4 regions of the Agarivorans sp. D1326 genome follow, and region 1 is predicted to be linked to each of the others. Evidence: predicted binding sites of a transcription regulator. Region 1 holds the regulator's gene; each other region holds the start of a gene.
The links. The regulator LexA, encoded in region 1, represses DNA repair genes until DNA is damaged. The targets are predictions, from matches to a motif close to TACTGTATNNNNATACAGTA.

Region 1 (6,075 bases):
TTGCTTAAGAATCGATTGTTTCTTCATCTGGTTGAACGATGTGCTGTGGTCATTAAAGTAGCGGTACAGTGTTTTGCTGGTGACGCCAAACAGGCTGGCTAACCACTCTAAGGTGAAGTTGGGTAGGTGGCAGTAGCTTTCTGAAAGCAAGTAGATCTCAGAGATGTCACGGGATTTGAGAGTACGATTGGACATAGGTTGAAGATTGTCCACTCCAGCAAGACCAATTTTCAAGGCGGGAGAATCGTAGCTTAGCTGAGTGCGCGGAATTAGCAGCTGCGCAAACTTGGCGCCTGAGCTTTCATGGGTCATAACATTTACAAAGCTGGGCGACCAATCAGGGCCAAGCCAATGTCGGCAAAACTGCATTACCAGCGCAACTCTGAACCATTCGTTAACGACACTACCTGGAAAACTGGGTTTCATCTCACTTCGGTTGCAAAGGCACCACTCTTCACCCGCCTTCTCTAGCCAATAGGTGTTTTGTCGGCTAAACAGGTGCTCGTTGCTCATAAATGATTCTAGGACTTGTTTGAGTTCAAAATCTTTCCCAATGAAACCCTCTTTGCCGTCAATGTAAATTTGAGCGGCGTATTTACCCGCAGCTAGGGGCATATCGTCGGCGCATCTCGCTGCCATTTCATGAAGAAACAAGGAGACGTTCTTCATCGGTAACCATTTCTCAGTACTTGAGTAAGCAGTGGGCAGACCTTGTTCTCTGGCCTTTGACTTCCAGGCGATTCCCTTAGATTCGAAATAGGGGATATAAAACAGCATTGTTTGGCTTGAGGTGAGTAGCAGTGCTCTGGATGTTTTGCGCATGGAGTTCGAGTGAGACCGTTTCCGTCAGTAACTAAGGAGTGAAAAGTCACGGGTTCAATATACAATAATGTGTACTAGCTCAGACCTGATCTGACAGTTACCCAATTTTGAATCGGTGTCTGTCAGTTTAGATTTGAGCTAAGTTCTTCTCAGCCCAAACCGATTTTCCATCGAGTAAAGTTTCCAGTGGTGTTCTACCACAGCATATTGTAACGGTCAAATCATCTTTACCACTTCCATGATTGATAGCGACCTCAACCAAAGTGAATACTGTGTAGGTGACTTTTATAATATGCAAAATAAGACCTTAAAAGTATGAACCTTTGATACCCAAACTGACAAAGAGACAACCTTGAATTGTCTCTTTGTTGTTTTCAGCCCTGCAAAGGCATATTTTCTTATCCCACCTAACCCTGACAACGCTTATTTACATAAACACTCTAACTCACTTTTGTCCAATAGCGAGTTAGCTCTACTCTTCGTATCTTTCTTTTATCCTTAATTCTATCTATTTGTGATTGGTGTCACAAAATATCGGGTGTAGTTTCAAAGTAGCGGAAAGAATTCCAATGAAACTGAAACCTACAATAAGTCACTGATTTAGATAAATCCTTGCTTCATTGCTCATGCTGTATATACTAACAGTGTGCTGTATAAACTTACAGGTAGATTATGAAGCCTTTAACACCCCGTCAAACAGAAGTATTTGAATTAATTCGTCGTCATATTTCCGAAACGGGTATGCCGCCAACCCGTGCAGAGATCGCTAAAGAATTAGGTTTTCGTTCTGCTAATGCGGCAGAAGAGCACCTACGAGCTCTTGCTAAGAAAGGTGCTATTGAGATGATCCCTGGTGCTTCGCGTGGTATTCGCATTAGTGAAGAGTATTTGCCAGCCAGCGCTAATGAGCCAGTAGCCGAAGACTTAGAACCCGGTTTACCTTTAATTGGCCAAGTAGCTGCAGGCGAGCCTATTTTGGCGCAGGAGCATGTAGAGTCGCACTATGCGGTAGATGCTAACTTGTTTAACCCTCATGCCGATTATTTACTGCGGGTGCAGGGAATGAGTATGAAAGACATCGGCATTATGGATGGTGACTTGTTAGCGGTGCACAAAACCAATGACGTTCTTAATGGGCAAGTGGTGGTGGCACGTTTAGAAGACGATGTTACGGTTAAGCGTTTTGAGCGCGACGGTAAAATGGTTTACTTGCACCCAGAGAATGAAGAGCTCTCAACTATTGAAGTTGATTTAGAGTATCAAAGCATCGAAATTGAAGGCTTAGCGGTAGGTATTATTCGCACTGCCGATTGGATGTAAGCCTTACATAGCAATAAGTTCCGCCCTTTTTAAGCCCAAATCAGCCCGATTTGGGCTTTTGTCGTTAGCATCACATCTTTTGTGTTTATCCATAAAAATCTCAACAATATATTTACATTTCTTTAACTTAGGGGTTAATTTATAAGCAGTAGCTTGTATTTAGCTGTTGCTGTCTACTACTTTTGGGGTGGGGGATTTCCCTTTTTCTGCAGCTACTTTCCTAGTTTGGAGAGTTGTTGTCGTTGGCTACTAGCAAAGGAGAGCGCTGTGGGCCGATGGATTCAGCTAATAATGCTGACATTCTTTTCGTCGCAAGTATTTGCGCAAGAAATGTCATTCAACTTACGTCCGGGTGTTACCGCCATTAGTGAGCAGGTTTATGGCCTGCACATGACAATTTTTTATATTTGTTGTGCTATTGGGGTGCTGGTGTTTGGCGCCATGTTCTGGGCTATTTTTCATCATCGCAAGTCTAAAGGGGCCAAGCCGGCTCAATTTCATGAAAGTACCAAAGTAGAAATTATTTGGACCATCGTTCCTTTCATTATTTTGATTGGGATGGCGATTCCTGCCACTAAAACCCTGTTGGCCATGGAAGATCCTTCCGATGCCGATATCACCATTCAAGTAACCGGGTCCCAATGGAAGTGGCATTACAAATACTTCGACCGCGAACTGGAATTCTACAGTGTGCTGGCTTCTGATATGGATGAAGTTAACGGCAAGCTGGAAAAACGCAAAAACTACTTGCTTGAGGTAGACCGTCCGCTGGTATTGCCTATCGATAAAAAAGTACGCTTTTTGATGACTTCGGAAGATGTTATCCACTCCTGGTGGGTACCGGATTTTGCAGTTAAAAAAGACGCCAACCCTGGCTTTATTAATGAGGCTTGGACCATCATTGATAAACCCGGCATTTACCGCGGCCAGTGTGCTGAGTTATGTGGTAAGGACCACGGCTTTATGCCGATTGTGGTTATCGCTAAAACGCAGGCTGATTACGATGTTTGGTTAGCCGAGGAAGAAGCTGCTTATCAAGCCAAGCAAGCCCAAGAGTTAGAGCTGGTTGCTATGACTATGGAGCAAGACGAACTGATGTCGCTGGGCAAAAAAGTCTACGACAAAAGCTGTGCAGCTTGCCACCAAGTTAACGGTGAAGGCTTACCAGGTGTGTTCCCTGGCTTGAAAGACAGCCCAATCGCTATTGGTGATGTGGGCAAACATATTGAAGTAGTTGTGAATGGTGTACCGGGCACTGCGATGCAAGCCTTTGGTAAACAGCTAGGTTTGAAAGAGCTGGCTGCCGTAATTACTTACGAGCGTAACGCTTGGGGTAATGATACCGGTGATTTAGTGCAGGCCAAGGATGTTGTGGCCGTGCAAAACGCAGCGCAGTAGGGAGAGAGATAATGAGCACGATTAGTGACGTTCATGCTGACCATGATGAGCACCATCACGGTGCCCCGCGCGGTTTAATGCGTTGGGTATTAACCACTAACCACAAAGACATTGGCTCAATGTATTTGTGGTTTAGTTTTGCCATGTTTATTACCGGTGGCGCGATGGCGATGGTGATCCGCGCCGAGCTGTTCCAACCAGGTTTACAGTTAGTTGAACCTAACTTTTTCAACCAAATGACCACTATGCACGGCTTAATTATGGTGTTTGGTGCAGTAATGCCGGCCTTTACCGGTTTGGCTAACTGGCTGATTCCGATGATGATTGGCGCGCCAGATATGGCCTTGCCACGCATGAATAACTGGAGCTTTTGGATTTTACCTTTTGCTTTCACCATGCTGTTAGCCTCGTTGTTTATGGAAGGTGGTGGCCCTAACTTTGGTTGGACTTTCTACGCGCCGCTTTCTACTAACTACAGCCCAGACAGTACCGCTTTGTTTGTATTTTCGGTGCATATTATGGGGATTAGTTCGATTATGGGGGCGATCAATGTGATTGTAACCATTATGAACTTACGTGCACCCGGCATGACTTACATGAAGTTGCCGCTATTTGTGTGGACTTGGTTTATTACCGCATTTTTGTTGATTGCTGTGATGCCGGTATTAGCAGGTGCAGTGACCATGGTGCTTACAGATAAGTATTTTGGCACGTCGTTTTTTGATGCCGCTGGTGGAGGAGACCCAGTACTGTTCCAGCACATATTCTGGTTCTTTGGCCACCCCGAAGTTTACATTATGATTTTGCCGTCTTTCGGCATTATCTCGGCGATTGTTCCTGCCTTCTCTCGTAAAAGATTGTTTGGTTATGCCTCGATGGTTTACGCCACTGCATCTATTGCTGGTTTAAGCTTCATTGTGTGGGCGCACCATATGTTTACTACTGGTATGCCTGTGGCAGCTGAGTTGTTCTTCATGTTTTGTACCATGCTGATCTCGGTACCTACAGGGGTGAAGGTATTTAACTGGGTGGCCACCATGTGGCGCGGCTCAATGACCTTTGAAACGCCGATGTTATTCGCACTGGCCTTTATTGTGCTTTTCACCATCGGTGGTTTCTCGGGATTGATGTTGGCGATTACGCCGGTGGATTTCCAATATCACGACACTTATTTTGTGGTGGCGCACTTCCATTATGTACTGGTAACTGGCGCGGTATTCTCGATTATGGCCGCTGCTTATTATTGGCTACCTAAGTGGACCGGTAATATGTACGACGAAGGCCTGGGCCGGTTACATTTCTGGTGTTCGCTTATCTCGGTAAATGTGTTGTTCTTCCCTATGCACTTTTTAGGCTTAGGTGGCATGCCACGGCGTATTCCAGACTATGCGTTGCAGTTTGCCGATGTTAACGCCATTGTGAGTATTGGTGGCTTTGCCTTTGGTTTGTCGCAGTTCATCTTCTTGTACATGGTGATTAAGTGTATTCGTAGCGGTGAACCTGCTCCGGCTAAACCTTGGGAAGGCGCAGAGGGCTTAGAATGGGATGCATTGCCATCGCCAGCGCCTTACCACAGTTTCTCTACACCGCCGGAGATTAAATAATATGCTTGGCCATGGCCGTTTAGTCACAAAGCTGCTGCTTGTAGTAGTGGCTATGTTCGGCTTTGGTTACGCCTTGGTGCCGCTGTATGACGTATTTTGTCAGGTTACCGGCATTAACGGCAAAACAGCTACAGAAGCCAGCGAACTAAGCCTTGTTACTGACCAACAGCGCAGCGTAACCGTGGAGTTTATTAGCTATGTACCGCAAGGGCTAAATTGGAAGTTTGGTCCTAAGGTTAACCAAGTAAAAGTCCATCCAGGTGAGACACTACAGATTGATTTTAGTGCTAGTAACCTTACTCCCAAACGTGGCACGGTGCAGGCGGTTCCTTCGGTTAGCCCTGGTTTGGCGGCCAATCATCTTAAAAAAGTCAGCTGTTTTTGTTTTGAGCAGCAAACCTTAGCTCCGGGTCAACAGCAAGACATGCCATTGTTCTTCTATGTAGATCCAGAGTTACCTAAAGATATAAATACCTTAACTTTGGCTTACACCTTATTTGCCGTAGAGGGCGAGCCGATTGAATCTGAAACTGCACAAGTAAGTGCCGATGGAGAGGTGAGCAATGACGCAGCCTTATGAGAAGTATTACGTTCCTGCGCAAAGTATATGGCCAATTGTTGGCGCGGTTGGTTTATTCCTAATCGCCATGGGCGCTGGTTTTTCTGTTCAACAAATGGGCAGTGAGCAAAGCTACGGCCTTTGGATATTGTCATGTGGCTTTGTGGTAATTGTTACCATGATGTTTGGTTGGTTTGGCAATGTTATCCAAGAGAGTATGGATGGCTTATATAGTGCCCAAATGGACCGCTCTTTTCGCCAAGGCATGAGTTGGTTCATTTTCTCCGAGGTAATGTTCTTTGGTGCATTTTTCGGAGCGTTATTCTACGCCAGAATGATTGCTGTGCCTTGGTTGGGCGGTGCTGGTAATAA
Region 2 (6,075 bases), on a different contig from region 1:
GCTTTGCTTTTCTCTCTTTTTGGAGGTGCTGTGTATGCTGCTGCAGAGATAAACCATGATGAAATGTTTGTGCTCAATTTTGAAGGCCCTGATTATTTGCGAACCATTCGTTATACCGAGCCATTTCGCGACGGCGATGAATGGAATATGGGCTCAGTGGTAAATGATAAAACCGTTTACCATAATGGCTGGATAACAGTATTTGATGGCGAACTTGAGCTGCGAAAACAAGCACATGGTCGGGTGTTTGTTTACCCAAATGCTGAGCAGTTGGCGGCTGATAACTGGATTATTTCACTGATTATTCAGCCTGATTTAAGCGGTTCGTTTATTGATAGAAGTGGAGTAGAGATGCATGAGTTTGTTGGTGAGTTTGCAAGGCTCCCCGAGCCTCAAAAAGATAGCTCTATCAATGGCTATTCTAATTGGCAGCTGGCTTTTAGTATCGTGCCAAAACGTGGCGTATACTCGGTTAATGGAGAGCAGCGTTATGAAGGCAAACTAGTAGGCCGTTCAAGCTGGTTAGCCGAGTGGGTTAAAGCTGGCGAATTTCAATTTTCACTCGAATAAGTAAAGCTTAGTTTAGGCAAAGTATTCTCTGACAAGATTGGGCAATACCTACTCAGCCGTAGTATAATTGCTGGCTGAGTTAAGTTAACTCAGGTATTTAGATGCACTTGATAGCGGCTAGCTTAAACAAGCTTTGCTATGAATATAGTGCTTTGATCTTTTAGCTTTTTATTATTATGTTGAGCCCATGACCCAAGTTTCACCCTACCAACCTCATCGCTTTTCTGTTGCGCCGATGCTCGATTGGACTGACCGTCACTGTCGTTACTTCCACCGTTTGATGAGCAAAAATATTCTGCTCTACACTGAAATGGTCACGACAGGTGCGATCTTACATGGCAAAGGGGATTACTTAGGCTTCTCTGAGCAAGAGCACCCGCTGGCTTTACAACTGGGCGGCTCTAATCCGCAGGAATTAGCCGAATGTGCAAAACGCGCTGAAGATTTGGGTTATGACGAAGTAAACCTAAATGTTGGTTGCCCATCAGACCGTGTGCAAAATGGTCGTTTTGGCGCTTGTTTAATGGCTGAGCCAGAGCTGGTGGCTGAATGTGTTAGTAAAATGCAGCAACAAGTTAAGATTCCAGTGACGGTAAAAACACGGATTGGTATCGATGAGCAAGATAGTTATCAGTTTCTAAAAGACTTTATCGAGCCGGTGGCTGAAGCTGGCTGCGAAACCTTTATTATTCATGCGCGTAAAGCTTGGTTGTCTGGTCTTAGTCCAAAGCAGAATCGAGATATTCCTCCGTTAGATTACTCAAGAGCTTACCAAGTAAAAGCTGATTACCCGCAGTTAACTATAAGCGTAAACGGCGGAATTGCTAGCTTGGAACAAGTGCAAGAGCACCTAAAGCATCTCGATGGCGTTATGCTAGGTCGCGAGGTTTATCAAAACCCTTACTTATTAGCGGATGTGGATCAACAGATCTTTGACGATCCGCAGCCAGCATTAAGCCGCCATCAAGTGGCTGAGTTAATGCTGCCATATATTGAAAACCATTTGGCACAAGGCGGTCGTTTACAACATATTAGCCGCCACATGCTGGGGCTGTTCCAAGGTTGTGTGGGAGCGCGTGCTTGGCGTAGGCATTTAAGCGAGAATGCCCATAAGAAAGGTGCTGGCATTGAAGTGATGCAAGCCGCAATGGACTTAGTTCCAGAGCATCAAGAAGCCTAGTTAGCTTACTTACTTGTTTAATTGAGGCCGCTTTATGCGGCCTTCTTATTATCTGGCACAGCCCTTGCTATCACTACCTGCGAAGAGTCAGCTTTTTGTCAGGAGTGCAAAACAATGGAATTTTTAGGACGTTTAATCGCCCGCTGGGGCATATTAGACATTTTTATGGCGTGGGTGCTTACCGCCAGTGGCATGTTACTGGTTATTCCCAAACAGTGGTTACCTGAAGCAGGCTTAAACGCGCAACTGAGTATGGTGTTAACTATTAGTTGTGTAACGGGCTTGGCTTATTTTCTTAGCCGCGGGTTGTTGTTGATTATGACCAGTATTACGGGAGCCGTTCAACATCGTCGAGAATTACAACGACTCGCTTCGATGATCTCGTGTTTGGATCATTCTGAGCGTGCTATTTTACGCGAGTTTATTATTACTCGTCGCAGCGTACTAAGTCTGCCGTTAAAAGAGCCTGCCGTAGCAAACTTAATGGAAAATGGTGTGTTAAAGCCAATGAATGAGCAACATGTTCACGAGCAACGAAGCAATGTGGACATGATGATCAATTTAGCGGCGCGGCCATTACTGAGTTACAAAGCTTTAGGCTTACCGGTTGGTAAGTTAAACGAAGAGCAAATTGAACATTTGAAATCAATTCGCCCTCGCTTTTTACAACCAGATTACAAAGCAAATCGTACTCACTCTGGGAAACTATTTAGGATCCGTGCTGGTGATACCGAAAGCCAAACGGCAGCGTAGTTTAACTAGTTCGCTGTTTTAGATAACCCGCGTAATCGGGGACATCTACCGAAAACTCCTGATTAAAGTGACGGCTGGCTAAGATAAATTCAGCCGTCGCTTGGTTGGTAGCCATAGGTATATTCCATACCGCCGCCAAACGCAGTAGCGCTTTCACATCAGGGTCATGCGGAACCGCGTCTAGTGGATCCCAGAAGAAGATCATTAAGTCTATTTTACCTTCCGCAATCATTGCGCCTAATTGTTGGTCGCCACCCATTGGACCGCTTAATAAGGCCTCTACTTCAAACCCTTGCTGTGACAACAGCGTACCGGTGGTGCCGGTTCCAAATAACTGATGCTTTATTAAATCTTCGCGATGATTCTTCGCCCAGTTAATTAACGCCGTTTTTTTATGGTCGTGGGCTACCAATGCTATACGTTTGCGAACGTTCATGGTGCGGGTGGTTGTATCCATGTTACCTCTTAAATACGATTAGTTTGAAAGCGTTTACTGCAGATTATGTTACTGTTTGTATTTACTATTAGCTAGCAACAGCCAGCAGATAATCAAGGTGGGATAACAAAAACGTGTGCGGTAGCGTAATGATTGGCGGTGAATATGAAATACGACAAGCCGTAGGTGTGGATTCGTTATTTCTAGATTTTGGCGAAACCAAACAGTATCGCCCGAGTGAATCGTTGCCAGCTTTGATTATTGAGCAGGAAACCCTGCGTTGTAAGCCTTTTATATGGGGAGTAAAGCACCCTCGACATCCCCAGCTTGTTATTAATGCTCGAGTAGAAAGTGCTGCTAATAAAGCTATGTTTCAAAACGCCTGGAAAACCCAGCGTTGTTTACTGCCAGTAAAAGCATGGCATGAATGGCGTAATCAAGAACGTTTTGAGTTTAGTTTGGAGCATCAAAATGTATTATTGCTGGGTGGTTTGTATTTGCAGGCTACTGAGGGAAAACAGCACTTAGTTGTTCTTACTCAAGCTGCAGCGAATGCTTTGCAGCAATATCATCATCGCATGCCTTTGTTGTTTGAACTCGAGCAAGGCTTGCGCTGGTTGGGCGGGCAAGCGTGTACATATAAGGCGGAGCAGTTTCATTATCATGTGTCGAGCAGTAGCCCACAGATGGGCTTGTTTTAGTTGCAAGTATATTTTGTCGCATCAGGTTTCTAGGAGTGATTGATGATTTACATTTTTGGTTATGGCAGTTTAATTGATGCAGATTGCAGACAGTGTACCTTTCCTGGTGAACATGCGTATGCAGCGCGGTTACATGGCTACCAACGTTATTGGAGTGGTTTGAAAAGCGCTGATGATCGTTCCGCTGTTGTCATTACCCCCGATAACAATGCCAGCGTAAATGGGGTGCTGATTCCTTTTGATGAAAGCTTCTTGCCTGAACTGGATAAACGCGAAGAAGATTACGATAGAGTATTACTCGATGTTTCACAGCTTGATCTCTTAGATACGCTGCCAAAGCCAGCGGTTAAAATATATACCTATGTGGCTAAAGAGTATTGGCATCCACAGAGCAATAGCCCTATTTTACAGTCTTATTTAGATGTGTGTTTGCGAGGGTGTTTGGCGGTAAATGAGCAATACGCCCGTGAGTTTTTGCTTTCGACTAATTATTGGGTAAGCCATTGGTTAGATGACCGTCATCAACCTATTTACCCAAGGGCCATTAATATGGATGCTCTAGCCTTAGAGCAAATTGATTCGATATTAAATGATATGGCGCATTTGGCTGATTACAACCCGGTCGCTCAGAGCTAAGAATTTGGGCATAAAAAAAGGCGCCTAAGGCGCCTTTTTTAGCTTCGATAAACGTAAATTACAGTACGTGTACAGAAGAAGTGTTAGTAGTACCAGAAGGTACTAAGGCACCAGATACCATCACTACGATGTCGCCTTTGTTTGCAAGACCTGATTCCATCGCTAAGTCTTTACCAAGCGCGTAGAAAGAGTCAGTGCTTTCAATGCTTTCAACAACGTGAGGAATAACACCTTTAGTTAAGCAAAGTTGAGCAGCAGTTTTAGTGTTAGTAGTAATTGCTAAGATGTTAGCTTGTGGGAAGTATTTACGAACAGATTTCGCAGACTTACCACCTTCAGTAGCAACAACAATAAGAGGAGCACTTAGCTTCTCAGAAGTTTCTACAGCACCTTTACATACCGCTTCAGTGATGCGTAGTTTACCGCTATCACGTGCTGGATCTAAGTTAGAAGGCATTACTGCGTCAGTACGACCACAAATAGTAGCCATGATAGATACAGCTTCTACAGGGTATTTACCTTTAGCTGACTCACCAGAAAGCATTACTGCATCGGTACCGTCTAGGATTGCGTTAGCAACGTCGCCCGCTTCTGCACGAGTTGGACGTGGGTTTTTGATCATTGAATCAAGCATTTGAGTTGCAGTGATAACCAATTTACGTGCACGGTTACACTTCTCAATCATCATCTTCTGAGCGAAGATTACTTCTTCAACTGGGATTTCAACACCTAAGTCACCACGAGCAACCATGATACCGTCAGAAACTTCTAGAATTTCGTCGAAGTTATCTACACCTTCTTGGTTTTCGATTTTAGAGATGATTTGGATCTTCTCGCCGCCATTCTCTTTAAGAAGTTGACGAATTTCTAGTACGTCTTCTTTCTTACGAATGAATGATGCTGCGATGAAATCAACACCTTGCTCACAACCAAAGATTAAGTCGCCTTTATCTTTAGCAGAAAGAGCAGGAAGTTGAACGATAACGCCAGGAAGGTTAACACCTTTGTTTTCGCCTAAGTCACCGTTGTTAAGAACAGTACACTTAACTTCGTCATCAGATACTGCGATAACTTCCATTTCAATTAGGCCGTCATCTACTAGGATGATGTTGCCTACTTTCAAGTCAGCAGCAAAACCAGGGTAAGTTACCGCTACGCGAGTTGCATCGCCGATTACAGTTTGGTCTGTAGTGAAAGTGAACTCTTGACCAGCAACTAGGCTAACGTCTTCGCCGCCAGCTAGTTTAATAGTGCGGATTTCTGGACCTTTGGTATCCAATAAAACAGCAGCAGATTTGCCAGTGTTCTTAACAACTTCACGTAGGTTGTTGATGCGAGTGCCGTGCTCAGCAAAGTCGCCGTGAGAGAAGTTAAGGCGCATTACGTTCATGCCTGACTCAACTAACTTAGTTAGCATTTCTACCGATTCAGTTTTTGGACCAATGGTACAAACTATTTTGGTTTTCTTCATTGAAGTGACTCTCCGTTAAGGATGCTAGTAAAAAATCTGCGCACATTATACAAGATTGATCACAAAAGGATATGTAGAAAAATAACTACAAATCCGAATGTCGATCAAAATAATGTCGATTTATAATTCACAAATGTGGCTTGTTAATTGTGCAATTTTGTAAAAGCTCGCTGTTTTGCTCATTATTTGAGCATCTAGCAAGTATAAAAAAACCTCGCCAAACTGCGAGGTTTTGATGCGATTTTATCGCTTATTCAATTTCACCACAGAAACGATAACCTTCACCGTGGATGGTGGCGATAATTTCTGGTGTTTCCGGGATCGACTC
Region 3 (6,075 bases), on a different contig from region 1:
TTCCGCTCCAAACAATTTACCAGCAATCTTGTATAGAAATACATTTAACTACAAAGCGGCCTCAACATCGAAGAGAGGCGTGACAAAAGTTTGGAAAGCTCTGTACCCAGCTCGCTCGATACCCGTGCAGTTAAGAGTAAATTTGGAGCATATAGATGAACAACAGATTCCTACATCAGCACGATTTAAGCAGTTTCTAGGTGCAGTGAATGATGGTTTTACAAATGCTAATGATATACACCTCATTTTGAATTGGTCGTATTCTGTATGCCAAGAGGTTCTTAATTTGATGATTGATATGGAGTTATTGATAGTTGACTCCTCAGAGATCTCCATTACTAAGCGAGGAAAAAAAGAGCTTTTACGATGGAAAAAGGACAACTATCATATTGAATTTAATGATAAAAACTATTATCCTCGGTGACGTTAGTTGGGCCGTGAGCGTATTGCAGCTAGTTTAGCCATATGGCTTACATGTGGCGCACTATTTGGAACCAGGATAGTGTTCGACCTTAACTTTTTAAGTTAAGGAAGGTAACTCGGAGAGTATGTTAAGTACTTTCTGTGAAAAATGTCTCGCATTAATCCGCAGCCCACTGCTTCATCAATCTCTGGTGCGTAGCCTTCCGAGTATTGATGAAGCAGTGCTCGGGAGCATCAAAGGTAGCTGTATGACGATCGGCCCAACTCACACCTATATACAAGAAGGCTTACAAAAGGGAATTCCCGAGCAAAGGCTTCATGGTATTGTTTATGAGTCCCTCACAAGAAGTAATACATCGGTTCCGTTTGTATTTAGTTTGAATCACATATGCCACATCACAGGGATAAGCTACCCATATCTCAGAGAGGTCATTCGTCGAAATCTAACTCCCTACCGTTTCCACAAAATCCCCAAAAGAAGTGGAGGTCACAGATTTTTAACAATTCCAGATGTAGAGCTGAAACTGGTACAGACCTGGATCAATAGAGACATACTAGCGTCTCAAGCTCCTCATTTCAGATGCTATTCGTACCACTCAAAATCATCTATTTTCAATTGTGCTAGAGAACATTGTTTATCAAAGTGGCTTATCAAAGTAGACATTGAAAACTTTTTTGACTCTATATCCGAAGTCATGGTCTATAAAGTATTCCGAAAACTTGGTTACAAACCTTTGTTGGCTTTTGAGTTAGGGCGAATTTGCACGTATCAGCCAACACACTTAAGAGCAAAAAACACCTTAAGGTGGCGTAATTTCAATACGAACTCCTCAGATTACCCTTATAAGAGAAAAGGAGTTAGTTTCTTTGGTAGACTCCCACAAGGTGCTCCAACCAGTCCAATGCTGTCAAATCTGGTTTTCCAAGATATTGACGAGGAGCTTCATAGGTATGCTTCAGAGCACGGACTTGTTTATACAAGATATGCCGATGATCTAACGTTCTCGACTGGTGATAAGAAATTTTCGAGAGAAAGAGCGATTAAGGCTGTAAACCATGTAAAAAAGGTTCTTAGATCAAGTAACTTCAGCACGAATAAATCCAAGTTGAAAATAATTCCTCCTGGCTGTAGAAAGGTTGTACTTGGGCTAAATATAGACGGTCAAGAACCTATACTACTCAAAGGTTTCAAAAAACGATTAGAAGGTCATCTTCGAGGCATTGAAAAGTTTGGTATACCGCAACACCTTGAACACAAAAAATTTCAAACCGTGTTTGGTATGGTATCACATATAAATGGGCTGATCGGGTATGCAAAGCAAATTGACTATAAGTATGGGAATAGATCGGAAGCTAAGTTCTCAAATATTCTTACGCAAAATGGAATAGTAAATGAGAACTACCAAACTTAGCAATGACTCAAAGAGCTTTCAACTATTCATTGAACCCAAGCGAGCACCTTAGAGTAGCACTCGCTTTGGTATAATTTTATGAAACCAGTCTCCTACTTCAATTGCAGTTTCCAACTACAATTCCGGGGTTTCCAACTTCAATTGTCGTGATCAAATTACTACCAAACAATTTAGAAAACCAAGATTAGACAGAAGCACATCAAGTTTCAGTTACCAAGAACATCGAGTTCCAAATTGGTAACGTAAGTTGCTTGAATCCGCTGATCATAACCCATCTGCCACTTAAGCCTATGATACATAAGAATTACATCCAAATGTAAAAAATCACACTGTAAGTAATACCTACATTTGATGCTTGCATGTTTAAAAATAGAACTATATATTTATACAGTTACTGTATAAATAGTCAGGTAAGGATATGCTCACTCAATTAAGCGTACAAAATTTTGCGATTGTTCGGTTTCTTGAACTCGACTTACACCAAGGTATGACCACCATCACCGGTGAAACTGGTGCTGGTAAATCTATTGCCATTGATGCGCTAGGCCTATGTTTAGGCAATCGCGCCGAAGCCTCTGTAGTTAGGCAAGGCGCAGATAAAGCCGAAATTAGTGCTCAATTTGATTTAAGCAATAACCAAGGTGCCCAGCTTTGGCTGCAACAAAATGAACTGCTAAGTGATGATGAGTGTATTCTACGCCGAGTAATCACTAAAGAGGGACGTTCGAAAGCCTATATTAATGGAACAGCAGTACCCGCTGCGCAGTTAAAAAGCTTGGGCCAATACCTTGTCAGTATTCATGGCCAGCACGCCCATCAACTATTATTAAAACCAAGTCAGCAGTTAAGCATTGTTGACCAATATGCAGCTCACCCTCAACTTATTCAAGACGTTAAACAAGCTTACCAAACTTGGAAAAGCTTATGTAACGAGAAAGAGCTAGCAGAACAACAACAAAATGAATTGGCTGCACAACGTCAGTTACTTGAATACCAAGTCAAAGAGTTAGATGAGTTCGCCCTGCAGCCGGGCGAATACCAAACTATTGAGCAGCAGCATCAATGTTTGTCTCATAGCACCGAGCTACAACAATCAAGCTATCAACTTACTCAGCTACTTGGCCACGATGAGCAAGTAAACGTATTAGATATGCTAGGCCAAGCCTGCAAAACAACCAGCCAACTGCTCGAATTAGACCCTAAACTAGATGCAATCAATAACCTATTACACGAAGCTCAAATCCAAGTAGAAGAAGCCACTCAGCAGTTAAGTAGTTACAGTGAGCAATTGGATTACGACCCAGAGTTATTTGCAGAATTAGAAGAGCGTTTAAGCCAAGCCTTAGAGCTTGCAAGGAAACACCAAACAAACCCAGAACAACTGCCAGAGCTGCATCAACAGTTACAACATCAACTAGAACAACTAAGCCAACAAACAGAACGCTTTGAACACCTTGCCGAAGATATTGATAAGGCATGGCAACAATATTTAGCTAAAGCTAATAAGCTGTCTAAAAGTCGAGAGCGCGCCGCTAATAGCTTAAGCAAACAAATCACCAAAGAAATTCACAACCTAAGCATGGCAAAAGCCCAGTGTGAGTTTTCTTTACAAAGTGACGAGCAATTTACCAACGCCAACGGTATTGACCGAGTTGAATTACTGGTGCGCACTAACCCAGGCCAACCGATGCAGGCTATCGAAAAAGTCGCATCCGGCGGCGAGCTCTCACGCATAGGCTTAGCAATTCAGGTGATTTGTTCCGCCAGTATCTTAACCCCAACGCTAATTTTTGATGAAGTGGATGTGGGTATTAGTGGCCCAACTGCCGCAGTGGTTGGCGGCATGTTACGCCAGCTAGGTAAACAATGCCAAGTATTGTGCGTCACTCACTTACCGCAAGTTGCAGGCCACGGTCATCAACAAATGCTGGTGAGCAAACAGCAAAAGAAAAACGAAACGATAACAAACATGCAAGCCTTGGATACAGAACAACGCCTTGGAGAACTAGCCCGCTTGCTTGCAGGTGATGAAATTACCGCTTCGGCGCTAGCAAACGCGCAAGAATTATTGATTAAGGATTGAATTCTTAGCATTCCAAGCTTCTTTTTATGGCAAGGCTTAGTTATGATGCTTGCCTTAACAAGGAGCTTCGATTCACATGCGTTTTACTGCCAAAATTTTTGTTCTACTAGCCAGCATTGGCCTAATTGGCTGTTCTGCCTTCGACTGGATGGTATATAAAATTGATATTCCACAAGGCAACTACATTGATGATGCCAAAGTAGAACAGCTCCGCATTAACATGACTAAGGAGCAAGTACGGTTTGTACTAGGTACTCCAATGTTAATTGACGCCTTCGATAAAGAACGTTGGTATTACTTATACAGCTATCAAAGTGGCAACGGTGATTTTGAGAAGCGCGATTTAGTGATTCAGTTTGTGAATGACCACTTAGCCTTCATCGAAGGTGACTACCAAGTCAGCGAAGACTTTATGCAACCGCTCGACGCCGGTTAAATACAAAACATCAATAAAAAAAGCCAGATTAATCATCTGGCTTTTTTGTTTCTAGTTATCTGCTTTTTTCGTTTTTGGCCTGCCGCCAGTTACCTTACTGGCTCGCCCTTCTGCTTTAGCCCTCTCAGCACGAATTTTTCGCAACTCTTTAGGGTCTGCTATCAATGGACGATATATTTCAACTCTATCACCATCTCGTAACTCCTGAGCGAGTTTTGCTGCTCGGCTAAATATGCCAACCGACGCCTTCTCAGGCTCAATTTCAGGAAAATGCTGCACTATGCCAGATTGATGAATGGCCTCCAAAATACTGCACCCCTGCTCAACCTTTAGCGCCAACAATACTTGATGCTCTGGCAAGCCGTAAACCACTTCTACATTTATTAGATCCGACACCGTTAATATACCTGCTTGGCCCGCTCAACAAAGGCTTGCACCATATTGCCAGCTAATTCATTAAATACACGGCCAAACGCCGCCGCTATTAGTTTGTTGCTAAACTCAAAATCTAAATCCAACATCACTTTACAAGCTTGCTCGTCCAAGGCCACAAAGTTCCATACCCCAGTTAAAGATTTAAACGGACCATCCACCAATTTCATTTGAATGGACTGATCTTCAGTGAGGGTGTTTTTAGTCACAAACTTATTTTTTATGCCTGCTTTGGCAACCCCAACTTCGGCTACCATACTAGAAGTACTTTCTTCTAATATTTCACTATTCACACACCCAGGTAAAAACTCAGGGTAGGCGTTTATATCATTAACTAATTGGTACATTTGCTTAGCGCTAAACATCACTAAGGCACTACGGTTTACTTGCGGCATGAACCCACTCTTTCATCAAATCTGCACACATTTTATCATTAGCTGAGCTAATCCGCACATTATCAGTTTTAAAGCCCCGCCGCATCGGTATAATAGCCGCCATGAGCAAGAAAAAATCAAAATCAAAAGCTGGTTCCAATACCATTGCGCTAAACAAAAAAGCGCGGCATGAATACCGTATCGAAGACAAGTTTGAAGCGGGTATGGAACTACAAGGCTGGGAAGTAAAATCCATGCGAACCGGAAAGGTAAATATCGCCGAGAGCTACGTATACGTGCGCGACGGCGAAGCCTTTGTTTCTGGTTTAAACATTCAACCACTAATTTCAGCCTCAACCCATGTTGTGGCAGATCCAACACGCATTCGCAAACTGCTTCTTAATCGCCGAGAGCTAGATAAGCTTATTGGTGCGGTTGAGCGCCAAGGCTATACCATTGTTGCAACGGCTTTATACTGGAAAGGCTCCTGGGCCAAACTAGAAGTAGGCTTAGCCAAAGGTAAGAAAGACCAAGACAAGCGTGAAGATGAAAAAGATCGCGAATGGCAACGCACTAAAGACCGCGTAATGAAGCACAGCTTCAGATAGTTTTACCCTATTGGGTAAATAAGCAGCGTTTAAACAGCACTGTATATCCGCACGCCGTTGGCTTGTGTTACAATGCTTGAGAAATTCCGGGGCTGAATTGGATTCGACAGGATCAGGAAGGCTTGTGGAGCATGTCGTGGGGCGGTTTGCCACGTAAAAAGCCGCAAAAAAATAGTCGCAAACGACGAAAACTACGCACTAGCAGCTTAATAACCTGCTAGAGCACTTCTACCCTAGCTTCCGCTTGTAAGACGGGGAATCATAGAAGTTCAAACCCAAACAAGATAGCGAGGGATGCTTTGACTAG
Region 4 (6,075 bases), on a different contig from region 1:
TCAGATAGACTGATAGAGGCCGTTTCTTGCCAGTATAAGGCGCCACTGCGGGCGAAGTTTCTGTAAAAGGGGAAGTCCAACTCAGCATCTGCTTGTAGTTCGGAAAGGCTATCATTGAATTGCAAGTTGGTGACTTTACCAATTTGCTGTCCTTGGTATTTAATCGGCATGTTGTTGTAGAGGCCGTGGCTATCGTTAGTTGTTAGGCTAATCGCTAAATGACGCTTAGTTGCATCCTGTTTAGTTTTATGAACAGTTCGGATGCTTTCCTTAGTCAGTTCTTCGAAGTGATCAAAACTGATACCACCCATAACCAGTGATCTAAGCGATTCACTGTTTACCGACAAACCATCTAAACTGGCTTTAATTTCCAGTCCTGATGCGTGCCAGAATCGACTGTTATCCGTTACTAAGTGTCGATAGTTGCCAAAAACTTTGATTTTTAGGTCAATGCTGCCATCTTTTAACAAACTGTAGTGCTCAACTTCTCCTACCGGTACTCGTCTGAAAAGAACTGGCGCCCCTTCTCCTAATGACCCCAAATAATCTGTATTTAAGCGCAGTGATAAAGGTTTCTCTATTTTTGCTTTAGACAATTGAGCAGCTTGTTTGTTGTGATGTAGGGCATATTGACTTTGCTTACTGAGAGCATTGCTATGTCCGGGCATCAATATGATTGGGGAGTTTATAAAACCACTCAGACCGCTGCTTTCAACACTTATTCCATTTAGATCTGCTTCCACAGCTAGCGGACTTTGGTTATAAAATCGGCTGCCTTGGGTAAGTAGTTTGGTATATTGAGGCTGAATAAAAGCTTTTAGCTCAAAGCTGCGATCTATTAAGTCGATTTCAGTCACTTTACCTATGGTTAGCCCGTTGTAAACGATCGGGCTGTTAACTGCTAAACCCTTAACATTGTTAGTGGTAAAGCTGATGGACTTACTTCCAACGGGAGGTTTTGGTGATGTAGTAAGGGTAAACTCAGTTTGAAGCTCACCTTGCTCTGCAATCACTTCGATTTGCTTTGCACCAACTAGCGCACCAAGGTTTTTAACTCCGTTTAATCCTATTTCAGGTTTTATCAGAACTAATTGGGTTGTATCGTTAAACAGATCTTCATACTTAGGCTCGACCAAGGCTTTTGCTAAAAAATGGTCATGACTTCCGGTATTTTGAATATCATTGATAAACCCTATTACCGCGCCGCGATAAATTAGCTTGCTGCGGTTTGCTGCAAGACCATGTTGCTGCTGCATGGTAATTTGAATCGCTTTACCACGTTGAGAGTCTTTAAGGTTGTCAAAGAGGATAAAGTTTTGTCCTTTATCTGCAATAGCAGATTGAACGGGGCTATCAAAACTGACGCCACCGGAAATCACGCTGGCTAGGCTTTCACTAGAGATTTGCATCCCATCGAGAGAGATATCGGCCTCAAAACCGCTTACATTCCAAAACCGAGTATCAATTTTTACTAAATGGGAGAATTGTGGTTTGATTTGAATATCAAATTCTACATGGTGTTGATCATTTAATTGATAACGTTGTACTTCGCCTACTTTTATTTTTTTGAAGTAAACAGGGGAGCCAATATTTAGAGAGCCTAAATCGTTTGACGTAAGGCGTACATTTAAACCGTTACCCCTAATAATATTAGGAGGTTCGTTGAGTGCAACAAAGTCATCACTAAATTTACCTTTGCCGGGGTTTAGTTCAATGTAGTTACCAGATACTAGCGCGTCTAAACCGCTAATCTCTGTAATCGACGCTTTGGGCGTTACTAACCAGAATTGGCTATCTTCTTTTAGTAACTGCTCTGCTTCTCGTTTAACTTCTGCAACTACAATTACGCCTTCTAAATTAGGTGCAAGTTCTACCGTTTTCACTACGCCAATATCTAGACCTTGGTAAAACAACTGAGTTTGCCCAGCGGTAATACCTTTTGCGCTATCAAACACAATGTTGATTTTCACACCTGCTTCAGACCAAGCTTTGAATAGTAGCCAAGCGCCTAACAGCACAGCCAAAATGGGCAACAGCCAAATAGGGGAGATTACCTTCTCTTTTTTAAGTTCCGGTTTACTAGCGTTATTCAAGTTGTTTATCCCAAATTAGTCTTGTATCAAAAGATTTTGCTGCGAACAGTGTTAACAATACTACTGCGCCAAATGCAGTGGCGCCGGGTCCTGCTTCCACGCCTACTAAATTATTTCGTTCAAATACTGCAATCATGATAGACAGAACAAAAAGGTCGAGCATTGACCACTTACCAATAATGTCAATTATTCTATAGATAACAATCCGCTGTCGATTGTTCAGATTCAAATTAAATTGCAGGCTCAATAAGATAACAACCAAGCCGACAAGTTTCATTACAGGCACCACAATGCTGGCGACAAATACCACAATGGCAATCCCTACCATATCGTCCTTAATTAAGCTGATCACGCCAGACATAATGGTTTCGTATTGGGGGGCACCGCGAGTACTTAAAACGGTTATTGGCATTAAGTTCGCAGGGAACAGTCCAACAGTAGCGGCAATGATAAAAGCCCAACACTTTTGCATGCTTTGAGGGGTTCGTGAATGAACTCGCATATGGCAGCGCTGACAGTGGCTTTGTTCCTCGGGCATTGACAGTTTGCAGTGCCTGCATTGTTTTAAGCCTAGCTGTTTAGCGGATGTGTACATAACGCTCCCAGTATTCCGCTGGCTCTATACGTTGAATTAGGCGGGTAGAAAGTAGCAAGGTTATGCAGATACACCAAAGCCCATAGCCTAAATCGATATCGGCGTATTCTACTAGTTTAACCAAGGCGACCAAAAAACTAACGATGTAGACTTCAATCATACTCCAGTGGATAAGATCGTCTTGAAAATGCAACGCTGTTGCCAAAAAAGGAGCTTTCCAGCCTTTGCTTAAAGACAAAGAGGTATAACAGATTAAGCTGAATAGCAGAATTGGCGCGATGAAACTAGCTAGCACCACGCTGAACCCCACCAAATAATAGCCATTTTCAAGTAACAACACGGTGCCGCGCAGAATATTGGCTGAACTGGGGATCCCAAGGAATGTAAAGCTCAACAGCGGATAAGTGTTAGCAAGCGTAACCATAATCAAGCACGTTAACGCTAAGGCAAATTGGCTAGAGAAACGGGCTCTACGCCCCCGCGCAAGTGTGTGTTTGCAACGTGGACATATTAATACGTTTCCAGCCCTACAATGTGCTTGGGTGTCGACCAACAAATCGCAACTCGGGCAGATGGATAGCTTTGATAACTCAGAAGATTTCATACAGTACATATTAGCTAAGTCAGGCTAACTATGCTGTAAAAATTTGTCACTAGTAGTTTAAAAGTGAATGGTGCATACTACCCTGTATATAAAAACAGTAAATGGAGGCAGCGGTGGCTGTAATTATTAAATATGTCGTCGAACGTAACGGTGTAGAGAAAATGACTTTTAGTTCAAAAAAAGAAGCCGACAATTACGACAAAATGTTAGACGTAGCTGATCAGCTTACATTAATGATAAAGCATGCAGAACCTAAGATGAACGAGCAACAAGCCGAGAATCTAGGCTTTTACCTTTCTTCCCAGCGAAATGCACTGCAGCAAGTGCTCAAAGGCCAGGAGTTTGATGCATCGATGATAGAAGAAGAGGAGTAATGCAGTGACAGATGTATCTTCTCGTTATTTGACACTAAGTAAGCAATTAGACGCTTTGTTAGATAAAGACTTACCTTATATTTCTAATCTGGCTAACTTTTCTGCCTTATTATGGCTCGAGTTAGAAGAGATTAACTGGGTAGGGTGTTATTTGGCCGATAAAGCTAAAAAACAGCTGTTCTTAGGGCCGTTTCAAGGTAAACCTGCCTGTACTTCAATACAAGTTGGTCAAGGCGTATGTGGCTCGGCTTTTGCGCAGCAGCAAACCTTCCGTGTTGAAAATGTGCATGAGTTTCCAGGGCATATCGCTTGTGATAGTGCTAGCGAATCAGAAATCGTAGTGCCTTTATATCTTAATGGTGAACTGTTTGGCGTAGTAGATATTGATAGCCCACGTCTTAATCGATTCGAGCTAAGTGACCAAATTGGCATCGAGTATTTAGTTAAGGTGTTGGAAAATAAACTAAGTGATGTGCATTTTTAATGGCTTTTCAATATACGCTCACTATAATAGCCGAAATCAGCCCTGTCGCTGTACCAGTAAAGATGTATAAGAAAGGTCATCATGGAACAAACTAACAAACTGAAAAATAGCAAAGAAGTCATTCAATATTTGGCGACACAATTCCCAAACTGTTTTTCTACAGAAGGTGAAGCCAAGCCGCTTAAAATTGGTATTTTTCAGGACTTAGCTGAACGTCTTAAAGAAGACGAGAAAGTAAGTAATACCGTACTACGTTCTGCTCTGCGTCAATATACGTCTAGCTGGCGTTACCTACATGGCGTAAAAGTCGGCTCAAAACGCGTTGATTTAGACGGTGTAGAGGGCGCAGAAATTGAACAAGAGCATGTAGAACATGCACAAAAGACCTTAAAAGAAAGCAAAGATAAAGCCTTTGCTAACAAAAAGGCTCAAGCTGAAAAAGCTGACAAAAACAAAGCTGCTGCACGTAAACCAAAAGCTGATTTCAAGCGTACTAGTAAACCTAAAACTAGCGACAGCAAACCAGCAGCAGAGAAGAAGCCGATTGAAAAAATCGACAGTAAAGATTTAGTTGCAGGGAAGGAAGTTCGTGTATTGGTTGGAAAAACGCCAATGCCGGGTCAGATCTCAGAAGTAACAAAAGATGGCATTGCTGTTACACTTAAAAGCGGTATGTTAGTTAAAGTTAAAGCAGAACATATCGTTGCATAATTGATTTAGTAGTGAGATAGGTGCCTATGAAATATTTGAGCCGTCTGTGGCTATTTTTTTTAACGCTTAGTTACTCAACTCTGTTGTTGGCTCAAACGCCTACATTAGGACAAGATGCGCTACCCACTTTAAGCCAGCAAAGCCAACATGCTACAGCGGCAAAAAGAATTAGCGCTTTATATACCCGCTCTCACTACCGCAGTGTTCCTTTCGACGATGAATTATCTAGCGAAATCTTCGATAAGTTTATTCAGCAACTTGACTACAATCGTAGCTTGTTTTTGGAAGAAGATTTCTTACGCTTTGAACGTTATCGCTACAGCCTAGATCAAGACATACCAGCTGGTAGATTGGAACCGCTTTATTCCATTTTCGACCTGTCGCTTAAGCGTCGCTACCAACAATTAGTTTACTCTTTACAAGTGCTCGACGAGCCAATGGATTTTACTAAAGACGAACAGTTTCAATTTAATCGCAGCGAAGCTGATTGGCCTAGAACCCAAGCTGAGATTAAAGAACTGTGGCGCTTAAAGGTAAAATACGATGCGCTAAACTTAAAGTTAGCAGGCCGCGAACACGACAAGATCGTAGAAGTATTAGCCAAGCGCTATAACAGTGCGATTAAGCGTTTAGTGCAAACCGGCAGTGAAGATGTGTTCCAAACTGCAATGAACGCTTATTCTCGCGCCATCGAACCACATACTAGTTACTTATCTCCACGTACTGCAGAACGCTTCAAAATGGAAATGAATCTTTCATTAGAAGGCATTGGTGCAGTGCTGCAAGGTGAAGATGAGTACACGGTGATTCGAAGTTTGGTTCCTGGTGGACCTGCAGCGCTGAGCAACCAATTAGGTCCAGAAGACAAAATTGTTGGTGTTGCTCAAGGTGAAGATGAAATCGTTGATATTATTGGATGGCGATTAGATGACGTAGTTGATCTGATTAAAGGTCCAAAAGGCACTACTGTTCGTCTTGAGATACTTGCATCTGGTGGCAAAGTAGATGGTAAAACCAAAATCGTAGATATCGTTCGCGACAAGGTTCGCCTAGAAGACCGCGCTGCTAAAAGCGAGGTAATTGAAATTGAAGGCAAGAAAGTAGGGGTGCTTAATGTTCCTAGTTTCTATGTGAATTTGAGTGAAGATGCCAGCAAAGAGTTACGTAAATTAGATGAAGAGAATATCAGTTCTTTGATTGTTGATTTACGTGGC

Region 2: ACYFDN_RS16655 (SOS response-associated peptidase family protein) is a predicted target of LexA. The motif match lies at 3,010-3,029, and genes of this name have one in related genera.
Region 3: recN (DNA repair protein RecN) is a predicted target of LexA. The motif match lies at 2,209-2,228, and genes of this name have one in related genera.
Region 4: ACYFDN_RS00265 (YebG family protein) is a predicted target of LexA. The motif match lies at 3,373-3,392, and genes of this name have one in related genera.

What each region holds. Positions count from the first base shown of each region.
Region 1 covers NZ_JBTWEN010000012.1:82,332-88,406, forward strand. Annotated here, with positions in the region: gene ACYFDN_RS19035 (helix-turn-helix domain-containing protein) at 1-669, opposite strand, end outside; gene lexA (transcriptional repressor LexA) at 1,495-2,142, shown strand; gene coxB (cytochrome c oxidase subunit II) at 2,434-3,540, shown strand; gene ctaD (cytochrome c oxidase subunit I) at 3,552-5,144, shown strand; gene ACYFDN_RS19055 (cytochrome c oxidase assembly protein) at 5,146-5,724, shown strand; gene ACYFDN_RS19060 (cytochrome c oxidase subunit 3) at 5,708-6,075, shown strand, end outside.
Region 2 covers NZ_JBTWEN010000009.1:29,449-35,523, reverse strand. Annotated here, with positions in the region: gene ACYFDN_RS16675 (hypothetical protein) at 1-570, shown strand, start outside; gene dusA (tRNA dihydrouridine(20/20a) synthase DusA) at 758-1,750, shown strand; gene ACYFDN_RS16665 (super-infection exclusion protein B) at 1,865-2,503, shown strand; gene ACYFDN_RS16660 (methylglyoxal synthase) at 2,505-2,960, opposite strand; gene ACYFDN_RS16655 (SOS response-associated peptidase family protein) at 3,074-3,640, shown strand; gene ACYFDN_RS16650 (gamma-glutamylcyclotransferase family protein) at 3,683-4,276, shown strand; gene pykF (pyruvate kinase PykF) at 4,335-5,747, opposite strand; gene arcA (two-component system response regulator ArcA) at 5,998-6,075, opposite strand, start outside.
Region 3 covers NZ_JBTWEN010000003.1:468,941-475,015, reverse strand. Annotated here, with positions in the region: gene ACYFDN_RS08705 (phosphoribosyltransferase-like protein) at 1-424, shown strand, start outside; gene ACYFDN_RS08700 (reverse transcriptase family protein) at 672-1,835, shown strand; gene recN (DNA repair protein RecN) at 2,254-3,918, shown strand; gene ACYFDN_RS08690 (outer membrane protein assembly factor BamE) at 3,995-4,354, shown strand; gene ACYFDN_RS08685 (RnfH family protein) at 4,406-4,750, opposite strand; gene ACYFDN_RS08680 (SRPBCC family protein) at 4,753-5,181, opposite strand; gene smpB (SsrA-binding protein SmpB) at 5,283-5,768, shown strand; RNA gene ssrA (transfer-messenger RNA) at 5,857-6,075, shown strand, end outside.
Region 4 covers NZ_JBTWEN010000001.1:53,259-59,333, reverse strand. Annotated here, with positions in the region: gene ACYFDN_RS00280 (MlaD family protein) at 1-2,093, opposite strand, end outside; gene ACYFDN_RS00275 (paraquat-inducible protein A) at 2,086-2,688, opposite strand; gene ACYFDN_RS00270 (paraquat-inducible protein A) at 2,672-3,112, opposite strand; gene ACYFDN_RS00265 (YebG family protein) at 3,406-3,666, shown strand; gene ACYFDN_RS00260 (GAF domain-containing protein) at 3,671-4,150, shown strand; gene proQ (RNA chaperone ProQ) at 4,232-4,861, shown strand; gene prc (carboxy terminal-processing peptidase) at 4,888-6,075, shown strand, end outside.